DNA from 2 places in the Streptomyces sp. NPDC044061 genome. Region 2 is predicted to be linked to the other one. Evidence: predicted binding sites of a transcription regulator. Region 2 holds the regulator's gene; the other holds the start of a gene.
What was found. Region 2 encodes HrcA, which represses chaperone genes, less so after heat shock. Its sites were predicted from a motif close to TTNGCACTCNGNNNNNCNGAGTGCNAA; they were not measured.

Region 1 (11,475 bases), on a different contig from region 2:
GTCGGGTTCTTCGCGATGCTCGGGGACAAGGTGGGGGCGACGGCCATCGGCCCGTCGGGCTGGGCCCTGTTCCCGCTGCTGGCGGGCAACAGGGGCCCCGGGGTCACGGCGGCCGTCTACGGGGGCGGTCTGCTCACCGGGTACGCCGTGGGGTTCGCGGCGACGTACTTCTTCGGCTTCGCCCGCCGCTCCCGGGTGGCCGCGTCGGCGTGACGCGGCACCGGGACGGTTCATGGCCCAGGGCATGCTGAAGACGCTCCCGACCAGCGCGGCCCGGAAGGCGCGCCGCCGCCCTGGCCGCGAACGCGTGCGGCGAGGAGATCTCGTCCACCAAGGCGGCTGAACGGCGGCAGCACATCGGCTCGTTCCGGGGCACACGTCCACCCCGGCCGCCCGGGGCGCTACCGTCGAACGATGAACCACGCCCAGCTCACCGCCCTAGGCCGGGCTCTCCGGGTGCTCGGGGAGCACGGGGAGTCGCTCACGGCCGACACCCCGGACGCGCGGTTGCACGAGATCAAGGCCGATCTGCGGCGCGCCCTCGACCTGCTCGAGGAGAGCGTCGAGGGCGGCGCTGCCACGACCCGGTGCCCCGAGCACCCGCACGGGCCCGTCGACGAGAGCGCCCCCGACCTGTGCCTGCTCTGCGAGACCCGGCGCCGGGCCGCCCGGCGGTCGGAGTTCCAGGGCGGCAGGCCCCGTACCACGGAGGCGCCCTCCTCCGGCCCTTCCCGCTACGGCGTCCGTGCCGACCGGCCCCAGCCCCAGCAGCGGTGGCTGCCGGAGGCGTGGAACGGCCGCGAGTGGCAGCTGTGCGGGACGCCCCGGCGGGACCGGCGCGAGGCCGAGGCGTACCTGGCCGCCCAGCGCCGCGGGTCCCGGCCCGCCATGGCGTACCGGCTCGTGCACGAGTTCACCGACTACGAGGTGCTGCGGATCTGGGGCACTCCGGTCCAGGTCGACATCGAGCCCATGGGCAACCTCTAGGCGGGCGGTCCCGTTCGCGGCTCAGCTCAGGGTCTTGAGCGCGGCGGCGTCGTACGGCTTCAGCTCGTCGAGGCGGTCGGCGAGCACCTTGGCCGCCCACTCGGGGTCCTGGAGCAGGGCGCGGCCGACGGCGACCATGTCGAACTCCTCGGCCTCCAGGCGGTCCAGGAGGTTGTCGATGCCCATGACCGGGGAGCCCTCGCCCTGGAACGCCTTGATGAAGTCGCCGTCGAGGCCGACCGAGCCGACGCTGATGACGGGCTTGCCGGTGAGCTTCTTCGTCCAGCCGGCCAGGTTCAGGTCGGAGCCGTCGAACTCGGGCAGCCAGTAGCGGCGGGTGGAGGCGTGGAAGGCGTCGACGCCGGCGGCGGCCAGCGGGGTCAGGATCGCCTCCAGCTCCTCGGGGGTCTCGGCGAGACGGGCGTCGTAGGCGTCCTGCTTCCACTGCGAGTAGCGGAAGAGGATCGGGAATTCGGGGGAGACCGCCTCGCGGACCGCCGCCACGATCTCGGCGGCGAACCTGCTGCGGGTCACCGGGTCGCCGCCGTAGGCGTCGGTGCGGCGGTTGGTGCCGGCCCACAGGAACTGGTCGAGGAGGTAGCCGTGGGCGCCGTGCAGCTCCACGCCGTCGAAGCCGATGCGCTCGGCGTCGGCCGCGGCCTCGGCGAAGGCGCCGATGACGGCGTCCAGGTCGGCCCGGTCCATCGCCTTGCCGGTGGCCTCGGTGGCGCCGATGCGCAGTCCGGAGGGGCCGACGGCGGGAGCGTCCGGGAAGGGCTGGTCGCCCGGCTTGCGGACCATGCCGATGTGCCACAGCTGCGGCACGATCGTGCCGCCCGCCGCGTGCACCGCCTCGGCGACCCGCGCCCAGCCCGCCAGCTGCTCCTCGCCGTGGAACCGGGGCACGCGGTCGCTCTGCCCGGCCGACTCGTGGCCCACGTAGGTACCCTCGGTGACGATCAGGCCGACACCGGCGGCGGCCCGGCGGGCGTAGTACGACAGCACGTCCTCGCCGGGGATGCCGCCCGGGGAGAACATCCGGGTCATCGGGGCCATCACGATCCGGTTGGGGACGGTGAGGCCGCCCAGCACGGTCGGGCGGGAGAGGATCTGGGCCGCGCGGGAGGCGGGGGGCGTGACGGTCACGTGGGGGCTCCTGGGAATGACTCTTGTAAACCGATTGGTATGTGCGCGCGCATTGTTGCACTGTCTGAAGCAACTGCCTAGGCGCGGCATCACATTCCACGACCCCGGCCGGGCGCCGCGTGATCCCGGACACGCCCGAGGGCGGCACCCCCTGTCATGGACAGGGAGTGCCGCCCTCGTCGATACGGACTGGTGCCGATCCTCGGAAGGATCAGAAGTCCATGTCACCGCCCGGCATGCCGCCCGGAGCGGCCGCGGCGGCCTTCTCCGGCTTGTCGGCGATGACGGCCTCGGTGGTGAGGAACAGCGCGGCGATGGAGGCGGCGTTCTGCAGCGCGGAACGGGTCACCTTCGCCGGGTCGATGATGCCCTCGGCGACCAGGTCGACGTACTCGCCGGTCGCGGCGTTCAGGCCGTGGCCCGGGGTCAGGTTGCGCACCTTCTCCACCACGACACCGCCCTCGAGGCCGGCGTTGACGGCGATCTGCTTCAGCGGGGCCTCGAGCGCGAGCTTCACGGCCTGGGCGCCGGTCGCCTCGTCACCCTCGAGCTCCAGCTTCTCGAAGACGTTGGTGGTCTGCAGCAGGGCCACGCCACCACCGGCGACGATGCCCTCCTCGACGGCGGCCTTCGCGTTGCGGACGGCGTCCTCGATGCGGTGCTTGCGCTCCTTGAGCTCCACCTCGGTGGCGGCGCCGGCCTTGATGACCGCGACACCGCCGGCGAGCTTCGCCAGGCGCTCCTGCAGCTTCTCGCGGTCGTAGTCCGAGTCGCTGTTCTCGATCTCGGCGCGGATCTGGTTCACCCGGCCGTTGACCTGGTCCGAGGAGCCGGCACCGTCGACGATGGTGGTCTCGTCCTTGGTGATGACGACCTTGCGGGCGCGACCCAGGAGGTCCAGGGTCGCGTTCTCCAGCTTGAGGCCGACCTCCTCGGAGATGACCTCGCCGCCCGTGAGGATGGCGATGTCGCCGAGCATGGCCTTGCGGCGGTCACCGAAGCCCGGGGCCTTGACGGCGACGGACTTGAAGGTGCCGCGGATCTTGTTGACGACCAGGGTCGACAGGGCCTCGCCCTCGACGTCCTCGGCGATGATCAGCAGCGGCTTGCCCGACTGCATGACCTTCTCCAGGAGCGGGAGCAGGTCCTTGACGGAGCCGATCTTGGAGTTGGCGATGAGGATGTAGGGGTCCTCGAGCGACGCCTCCATGCGCTCCATGTCGGTCGCGAAGTAGGCGGAGATGTAGCCCTTGTCGAAGCGCATGCCCTCGGTGAGCTCGAGCTCCAGGCCGAAGGTGTTGCTCTCCTCGACGGTGATGACGCCTTCCTTGCCGACCTTGTCCATGGCCTCGGCGATCAGCTCGCCGATCTGGGTGTCGGCGGCGGAGATGGACGCGGTGGAGGCGATCTGCTCCTTGGTCTCCACGTCCTTCGCCTGCTCCAGCAGGGCGGCGGAGACGGCCTCGACGGCCTTCTCGATACCGCGCTTCAGAGCCATCGGGTTGGCACCGGCGGCGACGTTGCGCAGGCCTTCCTTGACCAGGGCCTGGGCGAGCACGGTCGCGGTGGTCGTACCGTCACCGGCGACGTCGTCCGTCTTCTTGGCGACTTCCTTGACCAGCTCGGCGCCGATCTTCTCGTACGGGTCCTCGAGCTCGATCTCCTTGGCGATGGAGACACCGTCGTTGGTGATCGTGGGGGCGCCCCACTTCTTCTCGAGGACGACGTTGCGGCCCTTGGGGCCGAGCGTCACCTTCACGGCGTCCGCGAGCTGGTTCATGCCGCGCTCGAGGCCGCGCCGCGCCTCCTCGTCGAACGCGATGATCTTGGCCATGTGAAGTGGTCCCTCCAGGACTGGGGGTGATTCCTTCGGACCGCGCCCGCGCCCGCGACGGACGGCTCACCGGCCTCGTGGTTCCTTGCCCCACCCGGCCTGCGGGCCTCACCGACCCGGTCCTTCATTGTCACTCTCACCTTCAGAGTGCTAACGCCAATGATTAGCACTCGGGCATGGCGAGTGCAAGCGCCTCGGAAGGGAACGGCAGCACGAAGGGCCCGCACCGGAGCGGTGCGGGCCCTTCGCGGACGAACGGGATGAACGTGATGTACGCCGGTGTTGTGTCGACGCGTGCTTCAGCTGGTCGCCAGCCGGACCATGTCCGCCTGCGGGCCCTTCTGGCCCTGCGAGATCTCGAAGTCGACCCGCTGCCCCTCTTCCAGGGTGCGGTATCCGTCCATCTGGATCGCGCTGTAGTGGACGAAAACATCCGCACCACCGTCGACCGCGATGAAGCCGTACCCCTTCTCCGCGTTGAACCACTTGACGGTGCCCTGAGCCATGCCTAACTCCCCTATTACTGGCCCTTGCACAGATCCACACTTCGCGGACCCGGGTCAGACCTCACCCCCCATTGGTCGGGGGCGTGCGCCGGAACGCGTCGACCGCGGCTGAATGTATCTGTCCAACTGCCGTCTGCAACAGGTCAATCGGACGAGAATTCTGGACGAGCCCGGTCCGGAATCTGCCGAGAATTCGGCTGAATTCAGGGCAAGTCGGGCCCCGCAAATGGCTCAAAAGCCGCATAAAACCCGCACAGTTTGGCTGTTTCTTGTCGGGCGTACGGCATGATTCCGAGGCCTGCGACCCGCAGGTCCGGAACGCGTTCCCCAACTGTACCGCGCTCAATCACACAGAATGGCCCCCTCCGTTTCTCTCACGGAGGAGGCCATTCGATGAACAATCGGTAACCGCGGTTACCGAAGGTAATTATCAGCCCCCGGCGACGGCCGGAATGATGGAGACACCGGCGCCGTCGGGGGTCACGGTCTCCAGCCCCTGCTCGAAGCGGACGTCGTCGTCGTTGACGTACACGTTGACGAAACGGCGCAGCTTGCCCTGGTCGTCCAGCACACGCGCGGCGATGCCGGTGTGGTTCTTCTCCAGGTCCTCGATGACGTCGGCGAGGGTCGCGCCCTCGGCGGCGACCTCGGCCTGGCCACCCGTGTAGGTGCGCAGGATGGTCGGGATGCGAACGGTCACGCTCATGCGAGGCCAGCCTCTCGGAAGGAGTCCAGGGTCGGGCGGATGGTGGCGGTGAGACCGGTGCCGGCCACCGCGTCCAGGGTCTTGAGGCCGTCGCCGGTGTTGAGGACGACCGTGGTGAGCGACGGGTCCAGGACGCCGTTCTCGACGAGCTTGCGCGTCACGCCCACCGTCACGCCGCCGGCCGTCTCGGCGAAGATGCCCTCGGTGCGGGCCAGCAGCTTGATCGCGTCCACGACCTGCTCGTCGGTCACGTCCTCCACCGCGCCGCCCGTGCGGCGCGCGATGTCCAGGACGTACGGCCCGTCGGCCGGGTTGCCGATGGCCAGGGACTTGGCGATGGTGTTCGGCTTCTGCGGCCGTACGACGTCGTGGCCCGCCTTGTACGCGGTCGACACCGGCGAGCAGCCCTCGGCCTGGGCACCGAAGATCTTGTACGGCTTGTCCTCGACGAGACCGAGCTTGATCAGCTCCTGCAGACCCTTGTCGATCTTCGTGAGCTGGGAGCCGGAGGCGATCGGGACCACGATCTGGTCCGGGAGCCGCCAGCCGAGCTGCTCGCAGATCTCGTACGCCAGGGTCTTGGAGCCCTCCGCGTAGTAGGGCCGCAGGTTGACGTTCACGAAGCCCCAGCCCTCGCCGGCCGGGTCGCCGATCAGCTCGGAGCAGAAGCGGTTCACGTCGTCGTAGTTGCCCTCGATACCGACGAGTTCGCCACCGTAGACCGCGGCCATGACGACCTTGCCCTGCTCCAGGTCGTGCGGGATGAACACGCAGGAGCGGAAGCCGGCCCGGGCGGCGGCGGCGCCGACGGCGCCGGCCAGGTTGCCGGTGGAGGAGCAGGAGAGGGTGGTGAAGCCGAAGGCGCGGGCGGCCTCCAGGGCCTGGGCGACGACGCGGTCCTTGAAGGAGTGCGTCGGGTTGCCGGAGTCGTCCTTCACATACAACCCGCCGGTGACACCCAGTTCGCGCGCGAGGTTGTCCGCCTTGACGAGCTTGGTCCAGCCCGGGTTGATGTTGGGCTTGTCGGCCACGTCGGCGGGGACGGGGAGCAGGGGCGCGTAGCGCCAGATGTTCGCGGGGCCCGCCTCGATGCGCTTGCGCAGCTCTTCGGTGTCGTAGGCGGAGAAGTCGTAGGCGATCTCCAGCGGGCCGAAACACTCCTCGCAGGCGAACACCGGTCCGAGGGGCACCCGGTGACCGCACTCGCGACAGCTCAGGGCCGCTGCGGGGCCGAGGTCTACGGTGGGATTGCTGGTGCTTGCAACTGTCTGCACAGCCATGGAGGCGAGGCCCTTTCTCCTCATCTTCCTCACGACGCACCTCGCCGTGAGACGGATTTGGCACCTTCCCTGACCGGGAGCCTCGCGTGAACGAGTTCGGCTCAGGGGGGTTGCCGGGGCTTCATCGGGCCGTGTCCCTCTGCCCCTCTGGATGAGCGGTATGCGGTTGTAAACGCTCTTGACCCCCGACATGCGATGGTCATCGGCGTTGTTCAAGACTGTAACCGAAGGCCAGGACAGTTGAGATAGTCGTCCGAACCGCGAGATGGATCACACCGTGTCACCACATGTGATCGCGACAGTGAGGAGCCGCAGACCGTGCTGGAAGAAGTCGAGCGCTGGCTGGCCACCCGCTCCTGGTCCGTGGCCGATCGCCCCCTGCACCGGATACTGGCCGCCAAGCAGCGCACCGGTCAGTCCGTCTCCGTCGTCCTGCCCGCGCTGAACGAGGAGGAGACGGTCGGCGACATCGTCGCGGTCGTCCGTCACGACCTCATGCAGCAGGTCCCGCTGGTCGACGAGATCGTCGTCGTCGACTCCGGGTCCACCGACCGCACCTCCGAGGTCGCCGCCGCCGCCGGCGCGCGGGTCGTCCACCGCGACGACATCCTGCCGCGCATCCCCGCCGTCCCCGGTAAGGGTGAAGTCCTGTGGCGCTCCCTGTTGGTGACCGGCGGGGACATCGTCTGTTTCGTCGACGCCGATCTGCGGGAGTTCTCCTCCGACTTCGTCTCCGGGATCGTCGGCCCACTGCTGACCGACCCGGGCGTCGACCTCGTGAAGGCCATGTACGACCGTCCGCTCGCCGGCGCGGCCGGACAGGGCGGCCGGGTCACCGAACTCATGGCCCGCCCGCTGCTGAACATGCACTGGCCACAGCTGGCCGGCTTCGTCCAGCCGCTCGGCGGCGAGTACGCCGCCCGTCGCTCGCTGCTGGAGCAGCTGCCGTTCCCGGTGGGGTACGGCGTCGAGCTGGGCATGCTGGTGGACGCCCTGCACCTGGTGGGCCTGGACGCGCTGGCCCAGGTCGACGTGGGTGTGCGCAAGCACCGGCACCAGGACGGGCAGGCGCTGGGCCGCATGGCCGCGGCGATCTACCGCACGGCGCAGCTCAGGCTCGCCCGCGGCCACCTCGTCCGTCCGGCGCTCACCCAGTTCGAGCGGAGTGCGGACGGGTTCGAGCCGCGCACCTACTCGGTGGACACCGAGGAGCGGCCGCCGATGACCGAGATCGCGGAGTACGCGGCGCGCCGGGTGGCGTGAGCGGCGCACGCGCGCACGAGAAACGGCTGTATACAGCCCCCTCGGGGGGTGGCACGTACGTTTGAGCGTTTCCGGGCCGGGCTAGGTTGAGACTCATGGCTTCCACGCACGGTGCTGAGGTGCTGGTCGCGTCCAACCGCGGCCCGGTTTCGTACGAGGTACGCCCCGACGGTGCGGCGGGCTCGCTGCACGCCAAACGGGGTGGCGGCGGCCTGGTCTCGGGGCTGTCCGCCATCGGCTCCGACGCCAACGCGGTCTGGGTGTGCGCCGCGCTGGGCGACGGCGACCGGGAGGCGGTGCGCCGCGCGGGCGGCGGGCTGCTGCCGGACGAGGACACCGGCGGGCAGCGGGTGCGGATGCTCGACATCGACGCGAGCGTGTTCTCGGACGCGTACAACGGCATCGCCAACTCGGTGCTCTGGTTCGTCCACCACATGCTGTACCAGACCCCGCTGGAGCCGATCTTCGACGCGGAGTTCCGGCGGCAGTGGGCGTCGTACGAGGCCTACAACCGGGCGTTCGCCGGGGCGCTGGCCGAGGAGGCGGCGGAGGGCGCCGCGGTGCTGATCCAGGACTACCACCTGGCCCTCGCGCCCCGGATGCTCCGCGGGCTCCGTCCCGATCTGCGCATCGGCCACTTCTCGCACACCCCGTGGGCCCCGCCGGACTACTTCCGCCTGCTGCCCGACGACATCGCGGCCGAACTGCTGACCGGCATCCTCGGCGCGGACCGGGCGGCGTTCCTGACCCACCGCTGGGCGGACGCGTTCACCGACTGCTGTCACGCGGTGCTGGGCCCCGGCATCCCGTCCGGGACCCGGATCGGGGTGCACGGGCTGGGTGCGGACGCGGACTTCCTGCGCGAGCGGGCGCACCGGGCGGACGTGGACGAACGGATGGCCGCGCTGCGGGAGGAGATCGGCGAGGGGCGCCGGACGATCGTCCGGGTGGACCGCACCGAGCTGTCCAAGAACATCGTGCGCGGCCTGCTGGCGTACCGGCAGCTGCTGGACGACCACCCCGAGTGGCGCGAACGCGTGGTGCATCTGGCCTTCGCCTACCCGTCCCGGCAGGACCTCGCCGTCTACCGCGAGTACACGGCCGAGGTGCGGCAGGTGGCGCAGGAGATCAACACCGCGTACGGCACGCCGGGCTGGACGCCGGTGGTGCTGCATGTGAAGGACGACTTCGCGCGCTCGCTGGCCGCGTACCGGCTGGCCGACGTCGCCCTGGTCAACCCGATCCGGGACGGCATGAACCTGGTCGCCAAGGAGGTTCCGGTCGTCTCCGACGAGGGCTGCGCGCTGGTGCTGTCGCGGGAGGCCGGGGCGTACGAGGAGCTGGGCGAGAACGCGATCGTGGTGAACCCGTACGACATCGCGGGCACGGCGCGGGCGCTGCACGAGGCGCTGAACCAGCCGGCGGCCGAGCGGGCGGAGCGCTCGAAGCGGCTGGCGGCCGCCGCCACCGCGCTGCCGCCGGCCCAGTGGTTCCTGGACCAGCTCGGCGCGCTCGACGGGTGACCCGGGGGGCGTGCTGTCAGGGCATGTGGGCCGCCAGCGCGCGCAGGAGTGCCACGACCCCCTGCGGGCCCTCCACCACGACGTCCGCCCGTTCCGCCAGCTCGGTGACCTCGGTGCTGCCGCTGCAGACCAGGAGGCCGGGTACGCCGTCCGAGCGGAGTTTGCCGACCGCCGCGAAGGCGGACAGGTCGCCGAGGTCGTCGCCGGCATAGAGGACGGCACCGGCGCCGGTGCGGCGCACATGACGGACATGGCGGACATGGTCGAGGAGGGCGACGCCCTTGTCCATGCCGGGCGGGCGGAGTTCGAGGACCAGCCGGCCCGGCTCGACGATCAGGCCGTGCCGGGTGGCGAGGTCGGCGAGGGGTTCGCGCAGGGCCTCGAAGGCGGCCTGCGGGTCGTCGGCACGGCGGGTGTGGACGGCGACAGCGCGCCCCTTCTCCTCGATCCACGTGCCGTGCCCGGCGCCGGTCCGGTCCAGGAGGTCCGGCAGTTCGGCGCGGACCGCGGCCACGCCGGGGTGGGGCGGTGGTGCGGTGAGCTCGCCGGTCGCGGCGTCCCAGCGTTCGGCGCCGTAGTGGCCGAGGACGACGAGGTGCTCCAGGCCCGGCACGTCCGCGAAGCCTCCGTGCCGTACCGCGACCTCGGCCGGTCTGCCGGTGACCACGGCGACGGAGGCGACCTTGGGGGCGAGCGCGGCGAGCGCGGGTACGGCGTCGGGGTGGGCGCGGGCCTGCTCGGGGTCGGCGACGATGGGGGCGAGGGTGCCGTCGAAGTCGAGGCCGATCACTGCGGTGTGCGGCCTGGCGAGCAGTGCGGCGAGTCCGTCCCGCCCGGCCTGGGTTGCCGGGGTCGGCAGAAGGTCCATACAGCGACAGTATCCAGCGGGGGCCGGCATCACGCCTGGGCCGCGGAACGTCAGCGCTCGGCCCGCCGCGCCTCCCGCACGCGCCGCAACCGGTTCACCGTCACCGGATCGAGTGCCAGGGCCCTCTCGTCGTCCAGCAACGCGTTGAGCAGCTGGTAGTAGCGCACCGGTGAAAGGCCCAGCTCCTCGCGTATCGCCCGCTCCTTCGCGCCGGGGCCGGGAAAACCCCGGCCCTCCAGCGCGAGGATGGCCTTCTCACGGCTGCCCAGTTCCATGGGGGCAACCGTAGCGCCGGGCACCGACAGCCGGCTCAGTTCACATCGCTGCTGTCCGCCGCCGACGCCGTCGACTGCAGGCGGGTCAGGACTCCGGCGGGGCTGCCGGCGGGGGCGACCGCCTGCCCGATGTTCTTCTTCACGGCCGCGCTGACCGCCGCCCAGGAGGTCTTGCCGACCGGGTACAGCTGGGAGATGGGCAGCTCGTCGAGGAAGGGGCGCAGGTCCTTGTCCGTGGCCGAGCCCGACGCGGTCATGGTGTCGGACGCGGAGCCGGTGACCGGGAGCAGCCCGTACTCGCGGGAGAAGGCGAGGACGTTCTTCTCCTTGTAGACGAAGTCGAGGAAGTCGCCGATCTGCTCGGCGTGCCCGTTCTGCCGGAAGCCCATCATCCAGTCGGCGACGCCCATCGAGGCCTTGGCCCTGCCGGTGCGGCCGGGCATCGGGACCATGCCGAACTTCACGCCCTTCTTGCGGGCCTGCTGGATCAGCGTGGGATGCCCGTTGACCATGCCGACCTGGCCGTCGGCGAAGGCGGCGAAGGCGGCCGCGCGGTTGAGCTTGCCGGGGGCGACCGGACCGGTCAGGCCCTTGTCGACCAGCTCGTCCTTCAGCCAGGTGAAGGTCTGCACGTTCTGCGCGGAGTCGATGGTGTAGGTGCCGATGTCGTCGGTGTAGCCGTTGCCGCCGCTCAGCAGCCACTGCATGGTCTCGGCCTGGGCCTCCTCGGGGCCGAGCGGCAGCGCGTAGGGGTACTTCACACCCTTGTCCGCGAGCGCCTTGGCGTCGGCGGCCAGCTCGCTCCAGGTGGTGGGCGGGGTGATGCCGGCCTGGGCGAAGAGGGTCTTGTTGTAGAAGAGCACCCGCGTGGAGGCCGCGAACGGGATGCCGTACTGCACGTGCTTCCACTCGCCCGCGTCGGAGAGCTGGGAGACGAAGTCGGCCTGGGTGCGTATGGAGAGCAGGTCGGAGGCCTGGTACAGCTTGCCCGCGGCCGCGTAGTCGGCGTATGCGCCGATCTGGGCCAGGTCGGGGGCGTGTCCGGCGTCGACCATCTGCTTGACCTTGCGGTCGACGTCGTTCCAGG
Region 2 (11,475 bases):
TCCGACGACGACTGGCGGGCGTCCCTGGACGCGGCGATCGGTGCGGGCCCGGACCACGTCAGCGCGTACGCCCTGATCGTCGAGGAGGGCACCCAGCTCGCCCGCCGGATCCGTCGCGGCGAGGTCCCGATGACGGACGACGACGTGCACGCCGACCGCTACCTGATCGCCGAGGAGACGCTGTCGGCCGCGGGCTTCGACTGGTACGAGGTCTCCAACTGGGCCACCTCCGAGTCCGGGCGCTGCCTGCACAACGAGCTGTACTGGCGGGGCGCGGACTGGTGGGGCGCCGGCCCCGGGGCACACAGCCACGTGGGCGGGGTGCGCTGGTGGAACGTCAAGCATCCGGGCGCGTACGCGGCGGCCCTCGCCTCCGGCCGCTCACCGGGCGCGGGCCGGGAGCTGCTGTCCGACGAGGACCGGCGGGTGGAACGGATCCTCCTGGAACTGCGGCTGCGGGAGGGCGTACCGCTGTCCCTGCTGAAGGACGAAGGGCTCGCGGCCTCCCGGCGGGCGCTGGCGGACGGGCTGCTGCAGGAAGGTCCGTACGCGCGGGGCCGGGGCGTCCTCAGCCTGCGCGGGCGGCTGCTGGCGGACGCGGTGGTCAGGGACCTGGTCGACTGATCGGCGGCCCGGCTACAGTTCCCGGCCATGATCTCTGAGAGACGGCCGGATCCGGACGCGACCGTCCTGCGGTACGGACGGCGGCGCCTGAAGCCCGCGTTGCCCGCTTTCGTGGTGTCCCTCCTCATGGGTGCGCTCGGCCTCGACCTCGTCCTCCAGGGGGGCCGGTGGCCGGGACTGATCCTGCTGCTCCCCGGGGCCCTCCTGATCTGGGTCCTGCGGCACAGATGGAAGGGGCGCGACCTGGTCACCGCGCTCGACTCCCAGGGTTTCTGGTGGATGCGGGGCGAGGAGGTCGCCCTGGTGCGCTGGGACTCACTGGCCGGAGCCGGGATCCACTGGGCGCGCGGCGCCAAGGGAGCACGGGTCTACACGATCGAGCTGTGCCCGAAGGGCGAGATCGACCGCGACGACCCGCTGCTGTGGGAGTTCGTCCGCAGCTGTGAACCCCTGCGGCCCGGCCTGCCGCGCCTGCGCTACCGCGTCGAGATCACTGGCTCCTACAAGGACTACGACGAGGCGCTGCGACGCCGGGCGCCCAGCAAGGTGCGGTTCGGGCCGTTGGAGCGGCCGTTGTCCTACCTGGGCGCCCCGGACCGGGCCGGCCACCGCGAGCGCATGGGCGCCGCCGCCCGGGTCACTCCGGAGCCGTGACGAAGTCGGCCGGGTCACCCCGGAGCCGTCACGCCGCCGCCCCGGTCACTCCGGAGCCGTGACGAAGTCGATCAGCTCCTCGACCCGCCCCAGCAGCTCCGGCTCCAGGTCCTTGTAGGAGCGGACCCGCGACAGGATCCCCTGCCAGGCGGCCCCGGTGTTCTCCGGCCAGCCCAGCGCCCGGCACACGCCCGTCTTCCAGTCCTGCCCGCGCGGCACCCGGGGCCAGCCGGGGATCCCCAGGGACGCCGGCTTCACCGCCTCCCAGATGTCGATGTACGGGTGGCCGACGACGAGCGCGTGCTCACTCGTCACCGACTCGGCGATGCGCCACTCCTTCGTGCCGGGCACCAGGTGGTCGACCAGCACCCCCAGCCGCGCGTCCGGCCCGGGCCCGAACTCCGCCACGATCGACGGCAGGTCGTCCACGCCCGCCAGGTACTCCACGACCACGCCCTCGATGCGCAGGTCGTCGCCCCACACCTTCTCGACCAGCTCGGCGTCGTGCCGGCCCTCCACGTAGATGCGGCCGGCGCGGGCCACGCGCGCGCGTGCGCCGGGAACGGCCACCGAACCGGACGCCGTACGCGTGGGCCGTACCGGACCCGAGGAGGGCCGCACCAGGGTGACCACCCTGCCCTCCAGCAGGAAGCCGCGCGGGTCCATCGGGAACACCCGGTGCCTGCCGAAGCGGTCCTCCAGCGTCACCGTGCCCGCCTCGCAGCGGATCACCGCCCCGCAGAACCCGGTACCCGGCTCCTCCACCACCAGCCCCGGCTCGGCCGGAACCTCCGGCACGGGCTTCGGCTTCTTCCACGGCGGGGTCAGGTCGGCGGAGTACTGGCGCATTCGGATGACGATAGGAGAACCCGCGGACCCCCGCTCACGACACGCCGAAACGCGCCGCCAGCTCGGCGCGTTGACGTCGTACGAAGGCCGCGTCGACCACCGCTCCGTGACCGGGCACGTACACGGCGTCCTCGCCGCCCAGCGCGAGCAGCCGGTCGAGTGCGTCCGGCCAGCGGGACGGGACCGCGTCCGGGCCCGCCTGCGGCTCACCCGACTCCTCGACGAGGTCGCCGCAGAAGACCACCTCGGGGGAGCCGGGGACCAGCACCGCCAGGTCGTGCGCCGTGTGGCCCGGGCCCACGTTGGCCAGCAGCGCCTGGCGGCCGCCGCCGAGATCCAGCGTCCACTCCCCGGAGACCAGATGGCGGGGCGGGGTCAGCGTCTTCGCCGCCTCCTCCGCCTGCGCCGCCGGCAGGCCGTGCCCGATCGCGTCGCGGCGCAGCTCCTCGCGTTCGTACGCGAACACCGCGTCCGTGCCCACCGCCGCGTACACCTCGGCCCCGGCGAACGCGGCCGCGCCGAAGACGTGGTCGAAATGGGGATGGGTCAGCGCGAGATGGGTCACACGGTCGCCGGCCAGTTCCTGCGCCCGCGCCCGCAGCCGCGCCCCCTCGGTCAGGCTCGATCCGGCGTCCACCACCAGCGCCGTGCCCTCGCCGAGGACCAGGCCCACGGTGCAGTCCCAGCCGGGCAGCCGGCACCGCCCCACACCGGGGGCCAGCCGCTCCCACCCCAGGTCTTCCCAAGTCACCGTCATACCGCGACGCTAGCGGTACGGGCGGGTACGACAGGACCGACCTTGCCCAGTGAGTACCCCACGGCCGTACACTGGGCCGGGGAACGCTGGCACTCGGACACGCAGAGTGCCAGGCACACCACCCGAAGGGGCGAGGGACGACATGCTGGAGGTGCGCGCGGATGCTGAGTGAACGCAGGCTTCAGGTGCTGCGCGCCATCGTCCAGGACTACGTGGGCACCGAGGAGCCGGTGGGCTCGAAGGCGCTCACCGAGCGGCACAACCTCGGCGTCTCCCCGGCGACCGTGCGCAACGACATGGCGGCCCTGGAGGACGAGGGGTACATCGCGCAGCCGCACACCAGTGCCGGGCGCATCCCCACCGACAAGGGCTACCGGCTGTTCGTGGACAAGCTCGCGGGCGTCAAGCCGATGACCGCGCCCGAGCGGCGGGCCATCCAGAACTTCCTCGAGGGCGCCGTCGACCTCGACGACGTCGTGGCGCGCACGGTGCGGCTGCTCGCGCAGCTGACCCGGCAGGTCGCCGTCGTGCAGTACCCGTCGCTGACCCGGTCCACGGTGCGGCACGTGGAACTGCTCTCGCTCGCGCCCGCGCGTGTGATGCTCGTGCTGATCACGGACACCGGGCGGGTCGAGCAGCGGATGGTCGACTGCCCCGCGCCCTTCGGCGAGGCGTCCCTGGCGGACCTCAGGGCGCGGCTGAACAGCCGGGTCGCGGGCCGCCGGTTCACCGACGTGCCGCGCCTGGTCGAGGACCTGCCCGAGGGCTTCGAGGCCGAGGACCGCGGTACGGTCTCCACGGTGCTCTCCACACTGCTGGAGACACTGGTCGAAGAGAACGAGGAGCGGCTGATGATCGGCGGCACCGCCAATCTCACCCGCTTCGGACATGACTTCCCCCTCACGATCCGGCCCGTCCTGGAGGCCCTTGAGGAGCAGGTCGTGCTCCTCAAGCTCCTCGGCGAGGCGGGGGATTCGGGCATGACCGTGCGGATCGGGCACGAGAACGCCTATGAGGGACTCAACTCCACCTCCGTCGTGTCGGTCGGCTACGGTTCGGGCGGCGAGGCGGTTGCCAAGCTCGGCGTGGTCGGACCGACCCGCATGGACTACCCGGGAACGATGGGAGCGGTACGCGCAGTGGCACGGTACGTCGGACAGATCCTGGCGGAGTCGTAAGTGGCCACGGACTACTACGCCGTTCTCGGCGTGCGCCGCGACGCGTCGCAGGATGAGATCAAGAAGGCGTTCCGTCGGCTCGCGCGCGAGCTGCACCCGGACGTCAACCCGGACCCGAAGACCCAGGAGCGGTTCAAGGAGATCAACGCCGCTTACGAGGTGCTCTCGGACCCGCAGAAGAAGCAGGTCTACGACCTCGGCGGCGATCCGCTCTCCCAGGCGGGCGGCGCGGGTGCGGGCGGCTTCGGGGCCGGCGGCTTCGGCAACTTCTCCGACATCATGGACGCGTTCTTCGGTACGGCGTCGCAGCGCGGCCCGCGTTCGCGCACCCGGCGCGGCCAGGACGCGATGATCCGCATCGAGGTCGAGCTGGACGAGGCGGCCTTCGGCACGACCAAGGACATCCAGGTCGACACCGCGGTCGTCTGCAACACCTGCAGCGGGGAGGGCGCGGCCCCGGGCACGTCCGCCCAGACGTGTGACATGTGCCGCGGCCGCGGTGAGGTCTCCCAGGTGACCCGGTCCTTCCTGGGCCAGGTCATGACCTCCCGCCCCTGCCCCCAGTGCCAGGGCTTCGGCACGGTCGTGCCGACCCCCTGCCCGGAGTGCGCGGGCGACGGCCGGGTCCGTTCCCGCCGCACCCTGACGGTGAAGATCCCGGCCGGTGTCGACAACGGCACCCGGATCCAGCTCGCCGGCGAGGGTGAGGTCGGCCCCGGCGGCGGTCCGGCCGGTGACCTCTACGTCGAGATCCACGAGCTGCCGCATACGACGTTCCAGCGGCGCGGCGACGATCTGCACTGCACGGTCACCATCCCGATGACCGCGGCGTCCCTCGGCACCAAGGTGCCGCTGGAGACCCTGGACGGCATGGAGGAGGTCGACATCCGGCCCGGCACCCAGTCCGGCCAGTCGATCCCGCTGCACAACCGGGGCGTCACGCACCTGCGCGGCGGCGGCCGGGGCGACCTGATCGTGCACGTCGAGGTCACGACCCCGACGAAGCTCGATCCCGAGCAGGAGCGGCTGCTGCGCGAGCTGGCCAAGCTGCGGGGCGAGGAGCGTCCGCAGGGACAGTTCCAGCCGGGTCAGCAGGGGCTGTTCTCGCGGTTGAAGGACGCTTTCAACGGGCGCTGATTCCGGGCTTTGCCAGTGGTGTATGCCATGGGAAGCCCGGATTCGGACTTGTTCGGAGGACGTGACAACATGCGGTCATGTCCTCCGCACTGACCGATCTCTTCCCCCAGCCGATCGTGCAGGCCCCCATGGCGGGCGGTGTCTCCCTCCCGCAGCTCGCCGCCGCCGTGTCCGAGGCGGGCGGTCTCGGGTTTCTCGCCGCCGGGTACAAGACCGCCGACGGCATGTACCAGGAGATCAAGCAGCTGCGGGGGCTCACCGGCCGTCCCTTCGGCGTGAACCTCTTCATGCCCCAGCCCGAGTACGCGGAGTCGGGGGCCGTGGAGCTGTACGCGCACCAGCTGGCCGGTGAGGCCGCCTGGTACGAGACCGAGCTGGGCGACCCGGACAGCGGCCGGGACGACGGCTACGACGCCAAGCTCGCCGTCCTCCTCGACAACCCGGTGCCGGTGGTCTCCTTCCACTTCGGCGTGCCGAGCCGGGACGTCGTCGACTCCCTCCGCCGGGCCGGGACCCTCACCCTGGTCACCGCCACCACCGCCGAGGAGGCCCTCGCGGTCGAGCGGGCGGGCGCGGACGCGGTGATCGCGCAGGGCGTGGAGGCCGGCGGCCACCAGGGCACGCACCGGGACCTCGCGGAGAGCGACGGCTCCGGCATCGGACTGCTGTCACTGATCGCGCAGGTCCGCGAGGCCGTGAGCATCCCGGTCGTCGCCGCCGGCGGCCTCATGCGCGGCGGCCAGATCGCCGCCGTCCTCGCGGCGGGCGCGAGCGCGGCCCAGCTGGGCACCGCGTTCCTCGCCACCCCCGAGTCCGGCGCGCCCGACCTGCACAAGCAGGCGCTGACCAACCCGCTGTTCGCGCGCACCGAGCTGACCCGCGCCTTCTCCGGCCGCCCGGCGCGCGGACTGGTCAACCGCTTCATGCGCGAGCACGGCCCGTACGCCCCCGCCGCCTACCCCGAGGTGCACCACCTGACCTCCCCGCTGCGCAAGGCCGCCGCCAAGGCCGGTGACGCGCAGGGCATGGCGCTGTGGGCGGGCCAGGGCCACCGGATGGCCCGCGCGCTGCCCGCCGGGGAACTGGTGAAGGCGCTGGCTGCCGAACTCGCGGCCGCCCGGACAGCGTTGTCGGACTTCCCCGGACCCGGAGGTGACGGGCGATGACGGCGCCGGTCTTCGTCGTCGAGCACTTCGACCCGGACGGCCACCGGTACGTCCTGGACGGCCCTGAAGGCCGCCACGCGGTCTCCGTGAAGCGGCTCCAGCCGGGCGAGGAGGTCGTCCTCACCGACGGCGCCGGGCGCTACGCCGTCTGCGAGGTGATCGGTACCGAGGGCAAGGACCGGCTGATCGTCCACATGAGCTCCCTGTCCGAGGAGCCGGAGCCCGCGCCGCGCATCACCGTCGTCCAGGCGCTGCCCAAGGGCGACCGGGGCGAGGTCGCCGTCGAGACCATGACGGAGGTCGGCGTCGACGCCATCGTGCCCTGGCAGGCGGCCCGTTGCATCACCCAGTGGAAGGGCGACCGCGGGCTGAAGGCGCTCGGCAAGTGGCGGGCCACCGCCCGCGAGGCCGGCAAGCAGTCCCGCCGGGTCCGCTTCCCGGAGGTCGCGGACGCGGCGACGACCAAGCAGGTTGCCGCACTTCTCGCCAAAGCCGACTTCGCCGCCGTACTCCACTCCGACTTCGAGCACGGCAGTGCGCCGCTCGCCACCGCCGAACTCCCCGCCGAGGGTGAGATCGTGCTGGTCGTCGGGCCCGAAGGCGGCGTCTCCCGCGACGAGTTGGCGCTCTTCGAGGAGGCGGGGGCACACGCCCACGTGCTCGGCCCCACCGTGCTGCGCACATCCACCGCCGGCACCGCCGCCGCGGCCCTCCTCCTGGGCCGCACCGGCCGCTGGTCCTGACCATCCGGGGGAACACGATGGAACTCGCCCAGGTACGGCTCCTGGTCACCGACTTCGCCGCCTGCTACCGCTTCTACGCCGAGGTCCTCGGCCTCAGGCCGCAGTCGGGCGCGACCGAGGGCCCGTACGAGAAGTTCAGCCCGCACGCCGGTTCCGCCGGGATCGCGCTGCAGGATCGCGCCATGATGGCCGAGATCCTCGACGAACTGGGCGAGACGGCCACCGGGCACCGCTCCCTGGTCGTCCTGCGCGTCGACGACCTCACCGCCTACTGCGAGGAGATCGCCTCCCGCGGCGCGACCGTCCTGCACGGACCGGTCCCCATGACCGACCGCATGCGCGTGGCCCACCTCAAGGACCCGGAGGGCAACCTGGTGGAACTCCAGGAGTGGCTGCTGCTGCGCGGCTGACGGCGACGCGGGGCGGATCACGGCGCCTCGCGGGTGGGGCGCCGAACAGGTGAGTGGCCGTAAGCGGTCTTCCGCCCCGCCCGTACCGGTGGCACGCTGCCCTGCATGGGGGCTTCGGGACGGATTCGGTGGCGGCCGCGGGCCGTGCGCGGGCTGGGCGTGGCCGGGCTCGCGGTGGTGAGCGCGGGTGTGGTGACGGCGTGCCAGCCGGGGGATCTCAGTTCGGCCACGGTGGCGTACACCACCGACAAGACCGCGACCGCCGAGCTGAAGCGGCGGCACTTCGACATCAGTTGGCTCACCTGCACCGGGAGCTACGGCAAGGGTGGGTACACGCCCGGGAGGTCGCCCTCGCCGACCGAGACCACCGTCGTCTCCGTCGACTGCCAGGGGCAGACCAAGGACGGGCGGAAGATCACCGTCACCGGGAAGGTGACGAAGGCCGTCGACGGCGCCTGTGTGCGCGGGGACCTGACGGCCAGGGTCGGCGGCAGGCAGGTGTTCCGCGTCAGCGGGCTCGGCGACTGCGACGCCGCGCCCGGGCCGACGTACAAGCCGCCCGTCACCTACCGGCCCACCGGCGGGCAGCCGACGGTCACCGTCACCGTCACCCGGACCCTGTGGTGCAAGGGCGACCCGACCTGCTGGCCCGTGCAGGGCAAGTGATCGGAACCGGGGGCGAAGGCACCCGACGCTGCGTACAGTGACAAGGTGACTCAGGGCGCATCGACGGGATCCTCCGGCTACCTCCGATTCCCCCATCTCCACGGCGAGTTGGTGACCTTCACCGCCGAGGACGACGTATGGCTGGCGCCCCTGGACGGCGGACGGGCCTGGCGGGCCGGCGCCGACAACATGCCGGTCAACCACCCCCGTATCTCGCCCGACGGCACGACCCTCGCCTGGACCTCCACCCGTGACGGCGCCCCCGAGGTGCACATCGCCCCGGTCACCGGCGGCCCCTCCAAACGGCTCACGCACTGGGGGAGTTGGAAGACCCAGGTGCGCGGCTGGACCCCACGGGGCGAGGTCCTCGCCATCAGCACCCAGGGGCAGGCGAGCCTGCGCCGCACCTGGGCGCGGGCCGTTCCGCTGGACGGCGGACCGGCCACCACACTGCCGTACGGGCCGGTCGGCGACATCGCGTACGGACCGCACACCGTGCTGCTGTCCGCCCCGATGGGCCGCGAGGCCGCCTGGTGGAAGCGCTACCGGGGCGGCACGGCGGGCAGGCTGTGGATCGACCGGGAGGGCGGCGGGGAGTTCGTCCGGCTGCACGAGGAACTCGACGGGAACATCGAGTACCCGCTGTGGGTGGGCGACCGGATCGCGTTCCTGTCCGACCACGAGGGCACCGGCGCCCTCTACTCCTCGCTCGCCGACGGGACGGACCTGCGACGCCACACGCCCCTCGACGGCTTCTACGCCCGGCACGCCGCCACCGACGGCGGCCGGGTCGTCTACTCCAGCGCGGGTGAACTCTGGCTGCTCGACGACCTCGACGGCGCCGCCCCGCGCCGGCTCGACGTCCGGCTCGGCGGCCCGCGCGTGGACCTGCAGCCCTTCCCGGTGAACGCCTCCCGCTGGTTCGGCCACGCCGCACCCGACCACACCGCGCGCGGCAGCGCGGTCGCCGTGCGCGGCGCCGTCCACTGGGTCACCCACCGCTCCGGCCCGGCCCGCGCCCTGGCCGCACAGCCCGGCGTACGGGCCCGGCTGCCGCGCACCTTCCGCGCGGAGGGCGAGCAGCGGGCGGTGTGGGTGACGGACGCCGAGGGCGAGGACGCCCTGGAGTTCGCGCCGGCCACCGGCGTCGCCCTCGGCACGACCCCGCGCAGGATCGCCGCCGGACAGCTCGGCCGCGTCCTGGAGCTCGCCATGGCCCCCGACGGCAGCCGGGCCGCCGTAGCCTCGCACGACGGGCGGCTGCTGCTGGTCGAGCGCGAGACCGGCGAGGTCCGCGAGGTGGACCGCAGCGAACACGGGGACGTCTGCGACCTCGCCTTCTCGCCCGACTCCGGCTGGCTCGCCTGGTCCCACCCCGGCCCCCGACCGCTGTCCCAGCTGCGCATCGCCAACACCACCGACCTGTCGGTCACCGAGGCGACCCCGCTGCGCTTCCAGGACTATGCGCCCGCCTTCACCCTGGACGGCAGGCACCTGGCCTTCCTCTCCAGCCGCTCCTTCGACCCGGTCTACGACGAGCACGTCTTCGACCTGGCCTTCGTGGAGGGCGCGCGCCCGCACCTGATCACCCTCGCCGCGACCACCCCGTCCCCGTTCGGCCCGCAGCGGCACGGCCGCCCCTTCGGCACCCCCGACAAGGACGAGACGCCCGACAGCGAGGGCACCCCGGCCACCCGGATCGACCTCGACGGTCTCGCCGACCGCATCGTGCCCTTCCCGGTCGAGGCGGCCCGCTACTCCAATCTGCGCGCCGCCAGGGACGGCCTGCTCTGGCTGCGCCACCCGGTGCGCGGGGTCCTCGGCGCCTCCCGCGCCACCCCCGACGCCCCCGACCCGAAGACCGAGCTGGAGCGGTACGACCTCGCCCAGCAGCGCCTGGAGCACCTCGCCGCCGACGCCGACCACTTCGAGGTCAGCGGAGACGGCAAGAGGGTGCTGCTGTGGGCCGACGGACGGCTCAAGGTCGTACCCGCCGACCGGCGCGCCTCCGACGACGAGGAAAGCGACTCGCACATCACCGTCGACCTGACCCGGATCCGGCAGACCGTCGACCCGGTCGCCGAATGGCGGCAGATGTACGAGGAGACGGGCCGCGTCATGCGGGACAACTTCTGGCGGCCGGACATGGGCGGCGTCGACTGGGACGGCGTCCTCGACCGCTACCGGCCGGTCCTCGACCGCCTCGCCACCCACGACGACCTCGTGGACCTCCTGTGGGAGGTGCACGGCGAACTCGGCACCTCGCACGCCTACGTCACCCCGCGCGGAGTCGGCGAGGGCGCCCGGCAGGGTCTGCTCGGCGCCGACATCTCCCGCCACGAGGACGGCAGCTGGCGCGTCGACCGCGTCCTGCCCTCGGAGACCTCCGACCCCGATGCCCGCTCCCCGCTCGCCGCACCCGGCGTCGCCGTGCGCCCGGGGGACGCGATCGTCGCGGTCGGCGGACAGCCGGTCGATCCGGTGACCGGGCCGGGCCCGCTGCTGATCGGCACGGCCGGAAAGCCGGTCGAGCTGACCGTCTCGCCCGCAGGCGGCGGCGACCCCCGGCACGCGGTCGTCGTCCCCCTCGCCGACGAGGAGCCCCTGCGCTACCACGCCTGGGTCGCCGACCGCCGCGCCCACGTCCACGAGAGGTCCGGCGGCCGGCTCGGCTACCTCCACGTGCCCGACATGCAGGCGCCCGGCTGGGCCCAGATCCACCGCGACCTGCGCGTCGAGGTGGCCCGCGAGGGCCTCGTCGTCGACGTGCGGGAGAACCGCGGCGGCCACACCTCCCAACTCGTCGTGGAGAAGCTGGCCCGGCGGATCGTCGGCTGGGACCTGCCCCGCGGCATGCGGCCGGAGAGCTATCCGAGGGACGCGCCGCGCGGCCCCGTCGTCGCCGTCGCCAACGAGTTCTCCGGCTCCGACGGCGACATCGTCAACGCGGCGATCCGCGCCCTCGGCATCGGCCCGGTCGTCGGCACCCGCACCTGGGGCGGGGTCATCGGCATCGACAGCCGCTACCGCCTGGTCGACGGCACCCTCATCACCCAGCCCAAGTACGCGTTCTGGCTGGAGGGGTACGGATGGGGCGTGGAGAACCACGGGGTGGACCCGGATGTGGAGGTCGTACAGCGCCCGCAGGACCACGCGGCGGGACGGGACGCCCAGCTCGACGAGGCGATCAGGCTCGCGCTGGAGGCACTGGAGGAGCGGCCCGCGAAGACTCCGCCAGGTCTGCCCACCTGAGGGCGCGGACCCGTGTCGGCAGGCGGCTCCGGCGCCGGG

Region 1: a site for HrcA is predicted at 4,131-4,157, ahead of groL (chaperonin GroEL). Genes of this name have one in related genera too.

Annotation. Positions count from the first base shown of each region.
Region 1 covers NZ_JBWKFL010000018.1:7,194-18,668, reverse strand. Annotated here, with positions in the region: gene AC07CM_RS27980 (PTS transporter subunit EIIC) at 1-213, shown strand, start outside; gene AC07CM_RS27975 (hypothetical protein) at 415-987, shown strand; gene AC07CM_RS27970 (NADH:flavin oxidoreductase) at 1,009-2,133, opposite strand; gene groL (chaperonin GroEL) at 2,345-3,967, opposite strand; gene AC07CM_RS27960 (cold-shock protein) at 4,267-4,473, opposite strand; gene AC07CM_RS27955 (ubiquitin-like small modifier protein 1) at 4,904-5,179, opposite strand; gene thrC (threonine synthase) at 5,176-6,459, opposite strand; SAM riboswitch class I at 6,477-6,617, opposite strand; gene AC07CM_RS27945 (glucosyl-3-phosphoglycerate synthase) at 6,778-7,722, shown strand; gene AC07CM_RS27940 (alpha,alpha-trehalose-phosphate synthase (UDP-forming)) at 7,818-9,245, shown strand; gene otsB (trehalose-phosphatase) at 9,262-10,113, opposite strand; gene AC07CM_RS27930 (DUF3263 domain-containing protein) at 10,164-10,388, opposite strand; gene AC07CM_RS27925 (extracellular solute-binding protein) at 10,424-11,475, opposite strand, start outside.
Region 2 covers NZ_JBWKFL010000002.1:393,773-405,247, reverse strand. Annotated here, with positions in the region: gene hemW (radical SAM family heme chaperone HemW) at 1-624, shown strand, start outside; gene AC07CM_RS04310 (hypothetical protein) at 652-1,278, shown strand; gene AC07CM_RS04305 (DUF3097 domain-containing protein) at 1,324-2,127, opposite strand; gene AC07CM_RS04300 (MBL fold metallo-hydrolase) at 2,162-2,884, opposite strand; gene hrcA (heat-inducible transcriptional repressor HrcA) at 3,046-4,062, shown strand; gene dnaJ (molecular chaperone DnaJ) at 4,063-5,199, shown strand; gene AC07CM_RS04285 (nitronate monooxygenase) at 5,277-6,365, shown strand; gene AC07CM_RS04280 (16S rRNA (uracil(1498)-N(3))-methyltransferase) at 6,362-7,108, shown strand; gene AC07CM_RS04275 (VOC family protein) at 7,126-7,518, shown strand; gene AC07CM_RS04270 (hypothetical protein) at 7,624-8,184, shown strand; gene AC07CM_RS04265 (S41 family peptidase) at 8,230-11,436, shown strand.